DNA from 4 places in the Candidatus Nitrosacidicoccus tergens genome. Region 4 is predicted to be linked to each of the others. Evidence: predicted binding sites of a transcription regulator. Region 4 holds the regulator's gene; each other region holds the start of a gene.
The links. Region 4 encodes sigma-54, which starts transcription at its own class of promoters, with help from an activator protein. Its sites were predicted from a motif close to TGGCANGNTNCNTGCTT; they were not measured.
Positions count from the first base shown of each region.

Region 1 (4,448 bases), 110 kb from region 4:
GCATTAAAAATGCCTTTTGCTCCCCTGCAAAAAGCGAAGGGTAACTACCAGCTCCTTGGGGAATCTTCTACTATGGAAGCGGTGCGAAGCAAAATTACTAAGCTGGCGTGTAGCCAAGCTCCTGTCTATATCAGTGGAGAATCCGGTACCGGTAAAGAATTAGTGGCTCGCCTTATTCATCGCCAAGGACCCAGAGCATCAGGTCCTTTTGTGCCTGTCAACTGTGGCGCCATTCCAGAAAGTCTGATGGAAAGTGAGTTCTTTGGCCATGAAAAGGGAAGTTTCACTGGAGCCTCTCGAGATAAAGAAGGGCTTTTCCAAGCCGCTCAAGAAGGTACTTTATTTTTAGATGAAGTGGCAGATTTACCCATACAAATGCAGGTAAAGCTCCTTCGTGCCATTCAAGAGCGTGCAGTTCGCCCCATTGGTAGCCAAAGAGAAGTACCAGTAGATGTACGGATTTTATGTGCCACCCATCAGGATCTTTCTCAACTGGTGAATGAAGGGAAATTTCGCCAAGATCTATTCTACCGACTCAATATTGTCGAGCTACAAGTACCTCCTTTAAGAGAGCGTGCAAAGGATATTCCTGTTTTAGCCAAGCATATTCTTACCCAGCTGGCACTGCGGGGTAATCATGCCTGTCCTCAAATTACGCCTAGTGCACTTGAGAAACTGCAAAGTTATCCTTTCCCCGGCAATGTACGGGAGCTAGAGAATATCCTTGAACGGGCCCTAGTGCTCCATGAGGGAGGAATCATTGATGCCAGAAATTTACACCTACCTAAAGACACCAGCTGGCCAGATAAGCTCCATTCTCTTGGAGAGGCTTCCCTAGAGCGTCACCTTGAAGATCTAGAAAAACAAGCAATTCTACGGGCATTAGAGCAAACTGGCTATAACAAAACGGCAGCAGCAAGGCTGCTAGGGATTACGTTTCGTGCCCTTCGCTATCGCTTAAAGAAACTTAATTTAGAATAAGCGACTTACTTCAATCATTCTTTCACTCTTTATAGAAGTGTAGTGACAATTTTTGTTATTACGCTTCTATAAGTAGTTTAGTTTCTTCTATATATGACAAAAATTGTCATATACAAGCTAAAATAAAATTTATTTCTTAGTAAAATTACTAAAAAATTTATCATATAAGAAATTATTTTTAATTTTTTAGCTAAATTTAGCTAATTTTCTTAATTAGTTATAGAAAATTTACTCCTGATAATTACCAACTAATCAAAGTTTTTGGGAAGGAGAGCATATTTTGGAGTAAATATGACATTTTAGGTCATAAAAATGACTAAAAATGTCATATTAGTTAAGGTAGAAATAAGACTTTACATATTTTTTCACCTTATTATATTAATATAATCTTTTAATTACCTAATATAGACACAATATTATGACCTTATGTGGCATATAAGTTGCTCTACTTAGTTGTGAGATAAATCGCTTAACAAAAAATATTTACTTTGTTGATTTAAAAAATAGTTTTTATCTGAAATAATAAGCAATAAAAATAATATACCTTTCATTTTCTAGGTAACTTAACATACAAAGTGACCTAAATTATCAACACAACATTCATTGCCTATTTTTTTTAGGGAGAAAAAAATAATGAACAAAGGTTTTTCTTTAATTGAACTGATGATCACCGTCGCCATTGTCGGAGTACTTTCAGCAGTCGCTATTCCTCAATATCAAACTTATATTGCCAAAGCACAAGTGACTCGTGCTATTTCCGAAGCCAGCGCGTTAAAAATGGTAGTGGAAGATTGCATCAATAATGGAATATCTGATATGACAACATGTGCTCAAAATTCTACTGCTACAGGCTCAGATATCCTAACGGGTAGCTCTCAAAGCACTCCTCCACTGTTTAGTGGCGGTCTAGGGGCTCCTCAAATAGATGGAACTGCACCAGATGTAACCATTACCGCAACACTGGGTAACCATGCATCAACTGCCATCACAGGAGGTACTATTACCCTTACTCGAAGTGGTACTGGTACTTGGACTTGTGCACCTGATGGCACAGAAATCACTGCTCAATATACCCCTGCGAGCTGTGCTCCTAGTGGTAGCACTTCGCCGTAGTTAAACTTAATTCTCTATCTTTTGCTATAACATCTTAATATTTACTTTTGAAAACCATCACTCCACTCACCCTTACTGATATAAGTTGGGGTGAGTATTTTTTAGGATCCTAATAGGATTAAATATTTAACTATCTATTTTTCCCTATCATGACTATCCAAAAAAATAAATCAGGTTTCTCCTTAATTGAGTTAATGACTGTAGTTGCTATTGTGGGGATTCTCACTGGAATTGCCATCCCTCAATTTCAAACTTATATAGATAGAGTAAAAAATCTACAAACGATCCCTATCGATGATGATTACCTAGATTAATTATAATGATAGCCATCCAAATAAAAAATAATACAGGTTTTTCCTTAATGGAAATTATGATAGGCATTGCTATTGTGGGGATTCTCACTGGGATTGCCCTTCCCCAATATCAAACCTATGTGGCGCAAACGGAAGTGATTCGGGCAGTCACCGAAGCCAAGAGCCTGACCCCTATTGTGGAGATGTGCATTGAACATCAATATACTACCGTAGCAGCAGGTACGGCCTGCCAAAATACTTTTCAAGGATCCAATATTCTGGTGGGCAATGGCAATGGCATTGCCGATCTTTCTACAGGAGAAGGGGCTCCTACCATTACGATTAATATAGATTTTACCGCTAATATTAGCGCTACTTTAGGAGGCAATGCCACCAATGTACTCAATAGCAGCTTGGTCAGTTTAGATCGAAATAGCAATGGCCGCTGGACCTGCACTTTTAGTGGAAATGTCAAATATGCCCCTATTAGCTGTCCAGTAGCGGCAATGGAATAAATATAAAATTTTACAAAAGTTACATAAAAATTTATCTTACCTAAATATATATGAAGGCTAGTTTAGGATTTAGCCTACTTGAAATCATGATAGGCGTAGGAATAGTTGGGGTACTCATAGCTGTGGCACTACCTCAATATCAAGATTATATGATTAGGACTCAAGTGACGCTCATTTTTAGCCAACTCAGTGGATTAAAAATGGTAGTTGAAGAGTGCCTCGCCCGAAATCAAATGGGCGATGCTTGCGAAAATCCGGCGAGTAGCTCGGATTTGCTGGCTAATATTAGTGCGAATGGTCAAGTTTCTGAGGGTGCGGGAACACCATTGATTAACGTCAATAGCACAGCTAGTTCCATTACTGCCCAGTTTGGTAATCATGCTGTCTCCGCTCTCACAGATCAGACACTTACCCTGTATAAAATGCAAAACAATAATTGGACTTGTGCGTTTGTAGGAGAAGTAAAATACATGCCTAGAGGATGTACTACCTCTAGTAATCCTTCACAATAATTAATAATAAGGAACTATTTTTGTCCGCTCATTTACCTCAACCATGACTCTGTGGGGATTATTCTTGAGTGGTTTTTTAGGTGCTACCTTACTCCCCGGTGGATCGGAAGGGGTCTTTGCTTGGTTAGTCCTGCATCACAGTTATCTACCCCATCTGTTAATTGGAGTAGCCACCTTGGGAAACACCTTAGGAGGCATTGTGACGTTTCTGATGGGCAGGTGGCTTGAGCAAAAAATCCCCCAAGGGCAAGTTGCTCAAGCGACTCATCAAAAAGCGGTTGCTTGGATTCAACGCTATGGATCGGTAGCTTTGCTGGGAGCTTGGCTGCCGATTATTGGAGATCCTTTATGTTTGGTGGCCGGCTGGTTAAAAATTAACCCTTGGCCGGCGTTTTTCTTTATGGCACTCGGGAAGGGGATTCGTTATGTTTTTCTCTGGCAAGCCCTTGCTTAATTAGTAACTACAATCTAATTGGTTGACAATTACGCCCCCAATCAATTTATGATCTTTGCCATAAAATATATAATGCACATTAATCCCATGGCTTAAATAGGCTTCCATGTCATAACTATGGCAGGCTAAATCAATAGCTTTGGGTTTCATCATGGCAATAAATTCATTGGCATTAAATTCATCAGCATTTTTGTTAATTTTATCGTAATCATAAATTAACTCCCCTTCTTTAGCTTCTACCAAAGTAAGCTTGGTATCCTGATCTACCACTCGGGGCAACATTTTGTTCATTTCTGCCGCAATGGAATTGAGGACTTTTTCTGTTTTTAGTTCGGCAGGAAGGACTTTACTGCCATCAGGTAGAATGATTTTGCCCCGATCGATAATGATGGATTTAAACTCATACCCGAATAATACAAGGAGGGGGAGATAAATGAGTAGGTATTTTTTAGCTTTGTTCATGGGTGTTTATGTTTTAAGTTAAAAACCATAATATACCCATCAGTATAGCAAGATTTTATTCATGGCGAAGGGCTTCCATCGGATCGAGCATAGCCGCTTTTCGGGCAGGAAAATAACC
Region 1 covers NZ_LR778175.1:1,500,604-1,505,051, reverse strand. Annotated here, with positions in the region: gene NSCAC_RS07205 (sigma-54-dependent transcriptional regulator) at 1-981, shown strand, start outside; gene NSCAC_RS07200 (pilin) at 1,615-2,094, shown strand; gene NSCAC_RS07195 (type IV pilin protein) at 2,244-2,408, shown strand; gene NSCAC_RS08905 (pilin) at 2,414-2,902, shown strand; gene NSCAC_RS07185 (pilin) at 2,953-3,414, shown strand; gene NSCAC_RS07180 (YqaA family protein) at 3,458-3,868, shown strand; gene NSCAC_RS07175 (hypothetical protein) at 3,869-4,330, opposite strand; gene NSCAC_RS07170 (ABC transporter permease) at 4,386-4,448, opposite strand, start outside.
Region 1: NSCAC_RS07200 (pilin) is a predicted target of sigma-54. The motif match lies at 1,411-1,427, and genes of this name have one in related genera.

Region 2 (4,448 bases), 440 kb from region 4:
ATAAAGTTGGATAGGCTGATTTTAGTGCTTATCGGAAGCATCATATTTATATTTTTTTCTGCCTTCATTATTAATAATGAATATGTTGCTCGCTGGTTCATATATATAGCTGGGATTAGTGTATTGCTATTTTTAATTTTTTTAATGACCACTAATCAGGGCAGAGAGCGATCTGGATTAATTATCACTTTCCTTTTAACTTTACAAATCGTTTTTTTCTTTATTTTTTATCAACAAATGGCTACCTCACTAGCCTTGTTTATCTTGCGTAATGTAGATTGGAGGTTTTATATTTTTGGAATCCATCTGTTCACTTGGGCACCTGCTCAATTCCAAGCTTTAAATCCTATTTGGATTTTTATTTTAGGATCTGCTCTTGTTTGGCATTATAATTGCGATAACCGAAAAAATGAACCTATTGCCACTAAATTTGTGATTGGTTTTATCGCTATAGCAGTAAGTTTTTTTATTTATAGTATTGCTATACATTTCTCTGATGCTGAAAGTAAAATACCTTCTTGGTTTATTATTTGGGGTTATGGCTTTGGGGCACTAAGCGAGCTACTGATTAGTGGTTTAGGATTAGCTGTTATTGCTCGTTATACTCCAGATCGGATGGGTGGATTAATGATGGGAGTTTATTTTATTATCACGGGTATTTCCCAATACTTTGGCGGATGGATTGCCACCTTAGCGGCTATCCCTAAGAATATAATTGCACCCCAAATTACCTTGCTTATCTATACTAATCTATTTAATTGGCTATGTATTGCAGCAATAATTTGTACTTTAATTGCCTTAGTATTATTACAAGTAATTAAAAGGTATTAATTTAAGTTAAAAAATATAGATTTCTACGAGAATAAATGAAAATACTGCCTAATAAAAATAACGCTAAACTACTTGGTTCAGGAACACTAGGTGGGGAAGGTTCACCTCCATTACCATTATTAGGTGGGGTTTGACCTCCATCGCCTCCATTATTAGTACTATACAAAGTATAACCAAGATCCTGCAAAATCCCTAAATCTACATTACTAAAAGTTCTTTTTTCCATACCAGGATTAATTAAATAGTACATTAAATCGCTTGGATCATTTAGGTGGACTAGGCTAGAGCCTTGTGCCCAAGTAGAAGGATCATAAACTTGAACAGGCATTCCTCCATTAGCTGCATTGGCATACTTACCACTGAAGTAAATATCATTGTCGATTAGATCACTCTGAGTGCCAAGAAAATTTCCTGCAGAATCAACAAGAGGAGTCCCATCTCCAAGTACTAAATAGCTATCATAGGTAGTATAAGCATTAATTCCATTACTCTGAGCAAAAATACTTGCTCCTGTTTCACTAATAAAGGAATCAAAACCTAAATCATGAGTAATCTCATGGAGAGCTACGGTGAAAAGATCGTATTGATCAGAGTCTGGCTGACCTAAACCACTATTCCAGTTTTGACTAAAATTAAATTGAATATCTGCATCAGGAACTCCTGGATAAAGGGTACTACCTGTAGTGATATCTTCAAAAGTAAGCCCACTATTAAATCCATTTTGAATGGCATAGTAAGATCCACCCTGAGCTAATATATCATCAGGACTGCTTTCTATAGATAAGCCATTATAGACTAAAGGGAACTGGGGAGCTACTATATTACTGCTATTAGGGTTATCTGGTAATAAAGAGCTATTAACTTCTAGGTTAAAAGTTCCAGTTTCGTCAATCACTGTGTTGAGGTAATTAAATACGGCTTGGAGGGTATTTTGACGCTCTTGACCTAACGTGAGATCATTAGGACCAACAATTGTTGGATCATCAAACCCAACCCCCGTATTGTTAATTACATCGTCATAAATCGCATTAAACATAATGCTAGCTTGAGCCGTAACGATATTACAGCCAAATAGCAGCGAGAGTAAGCATTTTTTAATTGAGGATAACATCATAATTCATATATATTTTTCTTGTTTTAAAAAACAAAGCAAAATATATGCCATATATTATATCTATAATAATATCAATTAGGTACAAGTATTTAGTTCTTATTGATATTTGATTTTATTCTATTTTTTGTCACATTTGTGCTCATTATTTTCACTTAATTTTCTCTATTTATAAGCTACAGAATAATTTCTTTAGCCTCCAAAAATTCTAGAGGCACATCTGAGTTTTTCCATCCGACTAAAGCAAAATAATAGAGTGGCTCTCCCTCAGTAGAGAGTCGGTGGCGATAACGCTCAATGCAGTAAATATTTAAGTATTTTGAAAAAACTAGCTCTCTTATCATGCGGGAAAATCCAGTATTATCCGTATGTTCAAGAAAGGTTTCTTTGATATTAAAAGCAACCCAACCTTGGTTTTGAATAATATTAAAGGCTTCAATAAATGCTTTAATAGAAATATCTCCAAAACCAAGGGCTGCTACAGATACCAAGCAATCAAGTTGCCATGAAGCAATTTCTTTTCTTGTTTTAGTATCTAAACGGCAAAAATCTTCAATATAATAGGAGTCATATAAGTTGGGTCTATCCCTAATCATTGCTTCATAGGCTTCTGGAATAATATCTACGCCAATCAGTCTAGATACCCCTTGTTTTTTTAATTCCTCCCCCATTATCCCGTTACCTGCTCCTAAATCTAGAGCGCGAAGTTCAGTAAAATTATAAGATGACTTTTGCTCAATGGCACTATGCAATATAGAAGTAACTTTACTAGGAGAATTACACTTTAGTCGATCATAGAACAATTGCTCATATAGGCCTGGAATCTTATAAATTTCATTGTAATCATGAAAGCGAATTTTTCTCTCTTTGTTTTCACTTTGAAGGAAAAAATAAGCCTCATCTTGATTTAAACTATGAGTACTATCTTTTGGAAAACGTATTCTATGTCTTTGCTGCATTATTTATTTTCAATATATTCTTTAGTTAGTTTTGCTTTCTATATAAATTATCCATCCTAACAAATCTGACAACTCATCGCTAAACATAATTGGATAAAATCTAATTATAGTACTAGGATGAGGCAGTAATTTGCTAATAGCTAGTTGTGTTAAAATTATATTTTTAAATTCTTCGCTTCAAAAAGCATAACGCTAGTTTCCATGCCAGATCATATTTATACAGAGCTTGCTTTACGATTGTTTATTGCTCTTATAATAGGAGCTTTCATTGGGCTTGAGCGTAGTTATCATAGCCGACCTGCAGGGTTTCGTACTTATGCTTTAGTATGTCTTTCTACTTGTCTTTTAATGCTAGTTACTACCTATGAAATGTATTGGCTCCCCCATGCGGCTCTAGAATATACAAGAATGGATCCTACTCGAATGGCTCAAGGGATAATCACAGGAATTGGCTTCCTTGGAGCGGGGGTAATTATGCAGCAAGGTGTATCCGTCCATGGATTAACTACAGCTGCCTCTATTTTGGCGACCGCTGCTATTGGAATTCTGATTGGAGTTGGTTTCTATTTTCCTGCATTTTTAGCTGCTTTTCTTACCCTCGGAGTTCTATCCTTCTTCAAATGGCTAGAAGGGAAAATTCCAGTTCAAACCTATGCCTATCTCTCAATTCGTTTTGTACCTCATGAAAAGATACCTGAAGCAGAAATCCGCTGTCTTACTGAAAGTCAGGGATTTTCTGTTTCTAATTTAAATTACCGTCTTAATAATAAAGAAGAATTTTTTGAATACAGTATGGTGATTCGTACTAACTATGTACACAACATTGGTGCTCTTGCTGCCATTCTCAGTCAAAATAAACTAGTTAAGGAATTTGTAATTTCACCCACTCCTACTAGTGATTGATAATCTTGGTTTATGTTATTAATCGTTAGTAGGATAAATTACGTATCACAATTTTTATTAAATCCTGCAAAAAAGTGATTCATCATAATAGGTACTTGCTCTTTTAAATTATAGCAAGCACTATTTCTAATATACTCTTGGGCAATTCCTGTTAAATAACAGAACAGAGATAGGGTAAGGATCTTAGGGTTGGCCTTAGTAGTTAAGTAATTTTTCTGCTGTGCACGCTCAAAATAATGGATAAGCAGACCAAAGCTTTCCTTTTTCTGTTTGTTTTGTTTTTTCAACACCTCCTCCATAGCTCCAGAATAATCACACTTTAGAAAAAAAATAGTTAGAATACGTTTTTTCTGGATGTTTTGTTCTAAATCAATTAATAAATTAGTGCATAGATCGGCAAGTTGTTTTAATGGATTGGGATGATCTTTTTCTAAATCTTGTAAAATCATATTCGTAAATGGCTGATATAGCTTATCATTAAGAGATTGAAAAATATCAATTTTATTTTTAAAATGCCAATATACAGCCCCACGAGTAACGCCTGCTTTTTGGGCAATTTCTTCAAGACTTGCTTTAGCCACTCCTTTTTCAACAAAAATAAGGCTAGCCGCTTCTAAAATATTTTCACGGATTTCTTGGGAATC
Region 2 covers NZ_LR778175.1:1,171,517-1,175,964, reverse strand. Annotated here, with positions in the region: gene NSCAC_RS05655 (peptide MFS transporter) at 1-831, shown strand, start outside; gene NSCAC_RS05650 (PEP-CTERM sorting domain-containing protein) at 833-1,945, opposite strand; gene NSCAC_RS05645 (class I SAM-dependent DNA methyltransferase) at 2,119-2,901, opposite strand; gene NSCAC_RS05640 (MgtC/SapB family protein) at 3,103-3,804, shown strand; gene NSCAC_RS05635 (TetR family transcriptional regulator) at 3,843-4,448, opposite strand, start outside.
Region 2: NSCAC_RS05650 (PEP-CTERM sorting domain-containing protein) is a predicted target of sigma-54. The motif match lies at 1,979-1,995, and genes of this name have one in related genera.

Region 3 (4,448 bases), 800 kb from region 4:
TACAGCATCTAACTTTATTACAGATTGGACGGGAAACGATGGTTATGAGATCTGGTATCCAAGTACATCAGCAGCTACTGGTACGGAAGCTCATAGTCAATGGGGACAGGGTAGTAGTGCAAATACTGGTAAAGAAATGTTATGGGCAGTTACTACACCACCTAGTGGATCTGGCTCATTCGTAGGCTTAGATGGTGAGCAGACATCTGGTGTCCAATCTAGTATTAGCCAAACTATCGGTGATTTAACAATTGGTCAACAGTATACCCTAACTTTTGATTGGGGTGCAGCGCAAATGCAAAGCCGTACTGGAGATACTACAGAACATCTCGCAGTTACTTTTGGTAGTGATACACAAGATACTAATACTATAGATAATCCTTCTGGACATTTTACTGGCTGGCAGTCTGGGACTATGACTTTTACTGCAACTGCAGCAAGCCAAACCTTAACGTTTCTTTCTGTAGGTACCCCAACTGGGCTTCCTCCTATGGCATTATTAACGAATGTATCTATGGTACCTAATACTGTACCAGAGCCTTCTGTGATGATGCTCTTTGGTGCTGGGTTACTTGGGCTAACCTTCTTTACTCGCCGTCGTGCCATTGATTTATTATAACTATTTGCCTTATTAAAAAAAGGCGTTGTATGATGGAGGCTACTAGGAATATCTATTCCTAGTAGCCTTTTTAATATAAAAAATTTACATACTTCATGAATGCGTTAATTGCTACCATCTTACATCTATCTGTTTGGCTATTTCTGCTCTGTGCTATTTTTGTTCCCTTAGAGCGAGCATTTAAAATTGAGAAGCAGGATTTTTTTCGCGCTCAATTTTGGGTTGATCTCGGCTATTATATGCTCAATGGGGTAGTTTCTGGCATAGTGCTGACACCACCTTTAGCGATTATGGGCGGCTTTATTTACCAGCTGATTCCAACCCACATACATGAGATACTCAATGGATTACCCGGAGGAACTCGCCTTGCTTTATCACTCATGGTAGGAGAATTAGGTTTTTACTGGGCCCATCGTCTTACCCATGCTGTGCCTTTACTCTGGCGGTTTCATGCTATTCATCATAGTGCTAAAGAAGTGGATTTTTTAACCAATACCCGTGCTCATCCTGTAGATATTCTTTTCACGCGCATATGTACTTTTCTCCCCGTACTTTCCCTAGGGTTGACTGGAGATTCCTCTACGGTGACTGCATTGTTTTTAGTCATTGGTGTGACTTGGGGATTTTTTATTCACGCTAATATCCGCTGGCGTTTTGGGCTATTAGAAAATTTTATTGCCTCTCCTTTTTTTCACCATTGGCACCATACCAATATGGGGCAACGGGATCGAAATTATGCTTCCATGTTGCCTATCTTAGATCATATTTTTGGTACTTATATTTCTCCTAAACACTGGCCGACTCAATATGGCATTGATGCTCCCATGCCTGCTTCATTTTTTGGGCAACTCATTAAACCTTTTCTTAACCTTTATTCCGCTACTACCCGTCGTACTTCTTAATACTATATCTTGTACTAAGATAGATTATCCCTCTGGGCTTAAGCCCTTATAGTGCTAAGAGCCTTGACAATTTTCTATTTTTTCTTTGAGAAAATTAAGTTTTTCTATCTGCTGTGGGTTTTATCCTTAATTTTCAATTAAGTATATTATCTAGGCATTTTATATAGGTAGTATTTATTCTCTAAATGGCTCAAAATTAACACTGACGGAAATAAGCAATCATTTTTACCCAATAAAATATCTTTCTTAAAAGAAAATAATAACTTCATCATTATGATGAATAATTGGATCTTATCTTAGATAAGCTCAATATTGATTTTTTGTTACCATGAGCGTCACTGACAAAATAGATATTCAAATATGCACTCATAGGTCAACATTATTAGTTAGTTATCAATCATAGTTAATAATTAACTATATAATTATATTGTAATATAGAATAAATGGCACAGGTGTTGCTATATATCTTAAGTAATTTTTTAATTAACTTAAGTAATATAGAGGTTCAATATCTATGAAATTATCAAAAATATCTACTGCACTCACCTTGAGTACAGCACTTGCAATGAGTGCTCATGCTGCTCCTATTAATTTAGTACAAAATGGGGACTTTTCTGATGTTGGCGGTATCACTGACCCTACTCAGTTTGGTTCTAGAAATAATAATGGCTATGTAGCATCTGACTTTATTGCAAATTGGACGGGAAACGAGGGTTATGAGATCTGGTATCCAGATGCAGCATCAGCAACTAGTGTAAATGCCACTTCAGAATGGGGAGAGACTAGTACTAAAAATACTAATAAAGAAATGTTATGGGCAATTGCTCCAGCACCCAATGGTACCAATACGTTTGTTGGTTTAGATGGAGATCAAACCTCTGGTGTCCAATCTAGTATTAGCCAAACTATCGGTGATTTAACAATTGGTCAACAGTATACCCTAACTTTTGATTGGGGTGCAGCACAAATGCAAAGCCGTGATGGAGATACTCAAGAATATCTTGCAGTTACTTTTGGTAGTGATACACAAGATACTAGTACTATAGATAATCCTTCTCATAGTTTTACTGGCTGGCAGTCTGAGACTATGACTTTTACTGCAACTGCAGCAAGTCAAACCTTAACGTTTCTTTCTGTAGGTACTCCGAGTGGGCTTCCTCCTATGGCATTATTAACCAATGTATCTATGGTAGCTAATGTTCCAGAACCCTCTGTAATGATGCTCTTTGGTACAGGATTAATTGGATTAGCTTTCATAAGCCGTCGCCGCACAGTCACACTAGAATAGAAATCGTTATTACTTCATAAATTAATCCTCACATTTGCAAGGGCGTAGTTATACGCCCTTTTTTATGGTGAAATTTCAGTTATGATATTCTCACCATTAGGAAGGTTAGATAATATATAAAGATATAAATTAAAATTGGAGCGTAATGAATGAAATTACCATTAGAGGTAACTTTTCGTGATACTGAATATTCACCTGCAGTAGAAGAAAATATTAAAGAACAAGCAGATAAACTACATCAATTCTACGAGGAGATTATTCGCTGCCATGTGATTGTAGAAAAAGGGGACAAACACCATAATCAGGGTAATATCTATCATGTACGGATAGATCTTACTATCCCAGGAAAAGAGCTAGTCGTCAGCCGTGAGCCAGAAAAAAACCATGCCCATGAAGATGTTTACATTGCTATTCGAGATTCTTTCCGCGCTATGCGTCGTCAGCTAGAAGAATATATACGTCGCCAGCGGGATCAAGGAAAGCACGATAAAGCTTCATTTGAAAATGAAAGCGATCTTTTATAATTAACTATGAAATAAATTAAATTTTCTATTTGGGGCGTTTGTAAATCTGCAATCTATTCAAATTACTCACTATACAAAATCTCAGCTTAAAATGCAGGAGTTTTCTGAGGTACCTGAGTGCCAAGAAAATATTCTTGAATCTAAGAATATTTGGATTCACATTCAAGATTTAGCAGACTATAAAACTTTGCTGTACTTTGCAGCATTATTTAATATTCATCCCCTAGCCATAGAGGATATTTTTAAAAAAGAACAGCGTCCCAAAATAGAGCCCTATGAAGAGCAATTATTTATCGTTCTAGGATTACCTATTACTGAAGACAATACTTTAAAAATTAGAAGAGTAGGCTTATTTCTAGGAAAGAACTATCTAATTAGTTTTTGTGATGGGATAAATAATCCCTTTGCAATCCTTCAAAAGAAATTACACCGAAAAAACAATAAGATTCAAGATCGCAGTATCGATTACCTGTTTTATACCTTGGTAGATTCTGTGATCGATCAAGGATTTCCCTTACTAGAACACAAGGGAGAAGAAGTTGAAAATTTAGAAGAGATTTTATTATTTCAGCCCACTAGATCTGAGCTTACTCAAATACACCAACTAAAGCGAGAACTATTACTTTTGCGGCGAATATTTTGGCCTCAAAGAGAAGTGATTAACGCATTGCTACATATGGAAAGTGATTTAATTAGTCCAGATACCCAAATATATCTTCGAGATTGTTACGATCATAGTATTCAATTAATGGAACTATTAGAAACTTATCGAGATATGGCAGGGAATATGCTTGATCTTTATCTCTCTAGCATTAGTAATCACACTAATGAAGTGATGCGAATATTGACCATTATTTCTACTATTTTTATTCCTTTAACATTTATTGTGGGTGTTTATGGAATGAATTTTGAACCAAGCAATAATAACCCTTGGGCGATGCCAGAATTAAGATGGTATTACGGATATCCTATAGTGTGGCTAGTGATGGCCTCTATTGTAATTGGGTTGCTAGCTTTTTTTAAAAAGCGTAAGTGGTTCTAATTTACTTTAAATAAAAAACCATGATGTCTTACTGGGATTATGGATTTACTTTACTCGCAATCGTTATATTAAG
Region 3 covers NZ_LR778175.1:596,544-600,991, forward strand. Annotated here, with positions in the region: gene NSCAC_RS02970 (PEP-CTERM sorting domain-containing protein) at 1-619, shown strand, start outside; gene NSCAC_RS02975 (sterol desaturase family protein) at 715-1,521, shown strand; gene NSCAC_RS02980 (PEP-CTERM sorting domain-containing protein) at 2,036-2,809, shown strand; gene NSCAC_RS02985 (HPF/RaiA family ribosome-associated protein) at 2,959-3,333, shown strand; gene corA (magnesium/cobalt transporter CorA) at 3,395-4,375, shown strand; gene NSCAC_RS02995 (DUF599 domain-containing protein) at 4,396-4,448, shown strand, end outside.
Region 3: NSCAC_RS02980 (PEP-CTERM sorting domain-containing protein) is a predicted target of sigma-54. The motif match lies at 1,966-1,982, and genes of this name have one in related genera.

Region 4 (4,448 bases):
TCGAGCTTTTAAGCGGCGAGGTAGTAGGTTTATTAGGTCCTAATGGTGCTGGAAAAACTACTTGTTTCTATATGATAGTAGGGTTAGTTCCTCCAAATAAGGGACAAATTTCTTTAAACCATCATAATATTACTCACTATCCAATTCATCGTCGTGCCAAGTTGGGTATAAGCTATCTCCCTCAAGAAGCTTCTGTATTTCGTAAACTTACTGCAGCTGAAAATATTACTGCAATTGTTGAAACACGAAATAATCTAACTAAAGCACAGCGTGACCACTTAGTGGATAGTTTACTGAATGAATTGCATATTACCCATGTAAGGAACACGCTAGGAATGAGCCTTTCTGGAGGAGAGCGAAGACGAGTAGAGATTGCAAGAGCATTAGCAGTAGAGCCGCAATTTATATTGTTAGACGAACCATTTGCGGGTGTGGATCCTATTTCAGTGCTAGACATTCAAGACATTATTCGCCATCTTACTAATAGAGGAATTGGCGTGCTTATTACTGATCATAATGTTCGAGAAACTTTAGGCATTTGTCAACATGCCTATATTGTGAATGCAGGAGAGGTAATTGCTAGTGGCGAGCCTCAAGAAATTCTTAATAACGAGCAAGTCAAAGAGGTCTATCTAGGTCATAACTTTAATCTATAATTAGTACTTAAAAAATCATAATAAAAATGAAAACCGGACTCCAATTACGATTAAAACAACAGCTTGCATTAACCCCTCAATTACAACAATCAATCCGTCTATTGCAGCTTTCTTCTATTGATCTCCAAAATGAGGTTCAACAGATGCTGGAATCTAATCCACTATTAGAACAAGTTGGACATGAAGAAGAGCATATTGTAAAAAACGAAGAATCTAAAGATTCAACATCTACTTTACTAGAAGAGAATATACCTGAAGATCTTTCCATAGATGCAAATTGGAGCGATATTTATGATTACTCTTTATCTCCAAAGCCATCTAAAGATGAGTCTCCCTTTGATATAGATAGTATTAAAAACACTCAAGAGACGCTACAAGAATGCCTACTCTGGCAAGCTTATTTAAACACTACGAGTGAAAGAGAATTTTTTATTACTAGTAAAATTATTGATGCAATTAATGAACAAGGCTATTTAGATAGTTCGCTTAAAGAAATAATAGAAACTATAGAAACAGATATTGTAGTTGAATCCGAGGAAGTTCAGGCAGTTTTGTCTAAGGTACACAATTTTGATCCTCCAGGAATTGGTGCAAGGGATTTAAAAGAGTGTCTTTTATTACAGCTCAATCGCTATCCAACTGATACTCCATTATTAGACCTTACTAAGTGGCTTGTTCTACGCTATTTGCCTGATTTAGCAGAACATAACTATGAAAAAATAATTAGGGAAATTAACTTATTGCCAATATGGGAAGAGCTAAGTAGAGAAAAATTAGATTCAATATTAAAAATGATCCGCTCTCTTAATCCCTATCCAGGCTATCAAGTACAATCTAATAAAATAGAGTATATTATTCCCGATGTTTATGTCACTAAGTCTAATGGTCGCTGGAAAACTGAATTAAACCTAGAGGTTATTCCTCAGCTTAGAATTAATAGCTACTATAAAGATTTAACCCGCAAAAATAATAATGCACCTGCTACACAGAGTTATTTGAAAAATCAACTTCAGGATGCTCGTTGGTTTATTAAGGGAATACATGTTCGTAATGAAACTTTACTAAAAACTGCTACCTGTATTGTTAAATATCAACAGAAATTTTTAGAGCATGGAAATGAAATAGATATATGTCCATTAGTATTACACGATGTTGCAGAATCTATTGCTATGAATAAATCAACGGTATCTCGTATTACTACGAATAAATATATGAACACCCCTTGGGGGATTTTTGAATTAAAATATTTTTTCTCTAGTAGTATAAAAACAGAAAATGGAGAAGGTTATTCCTCAACTGCTATCCGTGCTGCAGTTAAAAAATTAATTGCACAAGAACCAGCAAATAAACCTCTAAGCGATAATGCTATTGCACTAGTATTAGAAAAACAAGGTATCAAAATATCTCGCCGTACAGTAACAAAGTATCGAGAGTTTTTGAATATTCCCACATCTAGCGAACGAAAAAAATCTTCATAAACTTTTATAAATATAGTTATTAACACTATATAAATCACTATGAAAATCACTGAAATTCTCACTCTAGAGCAAGTTATTATTGATTTTTCAGCAAGCAGTAGTAAACAAGTACTAGAGCAACTTGCTAAATTACTTTCCCATGGTACTTATGGGTTGGAGGTAACAGATATCTTAAGTCATTTACTAAGCAGGGAACGACTTGGAAGTACTAGTATTGGCAATGGCGTTGCTATTCCCCATGCCCGAATAGAAGGTAGTCCATATACTATTGCAGCATTTATCCGTTTAAAGGAAGGAATCGATTTTAATGCGATTGATAATAAACCCGTAAGTTTATTTTTTGCTCTATTAGTACCTGAAAAATCTACGGATGAGCATTTAAATTTACTTGCTCAGTTAGCAACACTATTTCGCAACTCTAAACTACGCCAATACTTACGAGAAGTTAAAGATCCTCAAGAATTATTACAGGCTCTAATAGAATGGGATAGTACATCAAGCGTATCTAAATAATTCGGTGCTATAGTACTAAATTATTTAGGTTCATGAATCTAACTACTAATAGTATTATGACTCATGGCGTGTTGCTTGTTATGTTTAACCTAGGAGTACTCCTTACAGGAGAGAGTCGAGTAGGTAAAAGTAGTGTTGCCTTAGAATTAATTCAACGAGGTCATCACTTAATTGCTGATGATGTACCTATTTTTCATAAAGACAGCGATAACCAAAAATTAATAGGTAGCTGTTCCCCCATTTTACAAGATTTTCTTGAAATACCAGGTTTGGGTGTTGTTAATATTAGAAAAATATACGGGGAGCAAGCTATTATTTTTGAACACGTTCTTGATTTTGTAATCCATTTAGATATGGACGAAGAGATAGAACCCCTTAGCCGTAATTTAGGAAAATGGGAGCAACTTGGTATTTCAGTTACCCAACTTACGCTACCTATTACAGAGCGATTACCATTAGCTTCAATAATAGAAATTGCTGTTCAAGATTATCAATTATGTCAAAATGGCTATGATTCACTTTTAGAACTAGAGCAGCGTCAGTGTATATAGCATACTTTGAAAAACTAAGCATCGCTAATAAGTATAGGCTTTTATGAAATTACAAATTATTAGCGGGGTATCTGGATCAGGAAAAAGTATTGTTCTCCATTTCTTAGAGGATCAGGGTTATTATTGCGTAGATAATCTGCCGGTTGATCTACTCCCTCACTTTGTAGAAAACATGGATTGGAATAATCCTCACATTCATGGAGCTGTTAGCATTGATGTGCGTAATTTTTCTCATGAACTGGCACATCTTCCTCATATTTTAGAACAAATTAAAAAAATGGGAGTAAAGTACTCCATTATCTTTCTTGATGCAGATGATGCGACCTTACTAAAGCGTTTTAGCGAAACTCGTCGTAAACATCCCTTAAGTGATATTCCTTTAACCAAAGCTATTCAGCATGAGCGAAATTTACTTACAGTAATTACGCAAAGGGCAGATATTAAGATTGATACGACTAATACAAATATATACCAGCTTCAACACCTCATTAATATATATATAGCAAATGATCGAACAACGGAAATGTCACTATTATTTCAATCCTTTGGATATAAACATGGTGTTCCGCTGGATGCAGATTTTATGTTTGATGTGCGTTGTCTACCTAACCCATACTGGGAGCCACATTTACGCTCTTTAACGGGACAAGATAAAAGTGTGATTTCTTATCTTGAGAATCATAAAACAGTACTTCAGATGAAAGAACACTTAATCTATTTTTTACAACAATGGTTAGTAGAATTTAAAAAAACAAATCGTAGCTATCTAACAGTAAGTATTGGTTGTACTGGAGGGCAGCATCGATCGGTTTACTTAGTAGAACAGCTTAAAATACATTTTCAACCCATTCATAGCCATGTAATTTGCTATCATCGGGATTTAATATGATGGTAAGTATATTACTAATCACTCATGATAATATTGGTTTAGCTTTACTTGATAGCGTGAGTGATGTATTAGAGCATCGTCCACAACAACTGGAGTTGTTACGTGTTACTCGTGCATCCAATTTAGATACATTACAAGCACAAGCTCAATCCTTAGTAAACAGTTTACTAAATAGGGGAGATGGAGTACTTATTTTAACCGACATGTATGGATCTACACCTAGTAATATTGCTTGCCGTTTGGTAAAAAAGAATCATATACAAGTCGTATCTGGGTTAAATCTACCCATGCTCATTCGAGTACTTAACTATCCTGAATTAAGCTTAGATGAGCTAACAGATAAAGCAGTCAGTGGTGGAGC
Region 4 covers NZ_LR778175.1:1,608,769-1,613,216, forward strand. Annotated here, with positions in the region: gene lptB (LPS export ABC transporter ATP-binding protein) at 1-656, shown strand, start outside; gene NSCAC_RS07770 (RNA polymerase factor sigma-54) at 683-2,134, shown strand; gene NSCAC_RS07775 (PTS sugar transporter subunit IIA) at 2,174-2,647, shown strand; gene NSCAC_RS07780 (HPr kinase/phosphorylase) at 2,680-3,198, shown strand; gene rapZ (RNase adapter RapZ) at 3,242-4,087, shown strand; gene NSCAC_RS07790 (PTS sugar transporter subunit IIA) at 4,084-4,448, shown strand, end outside.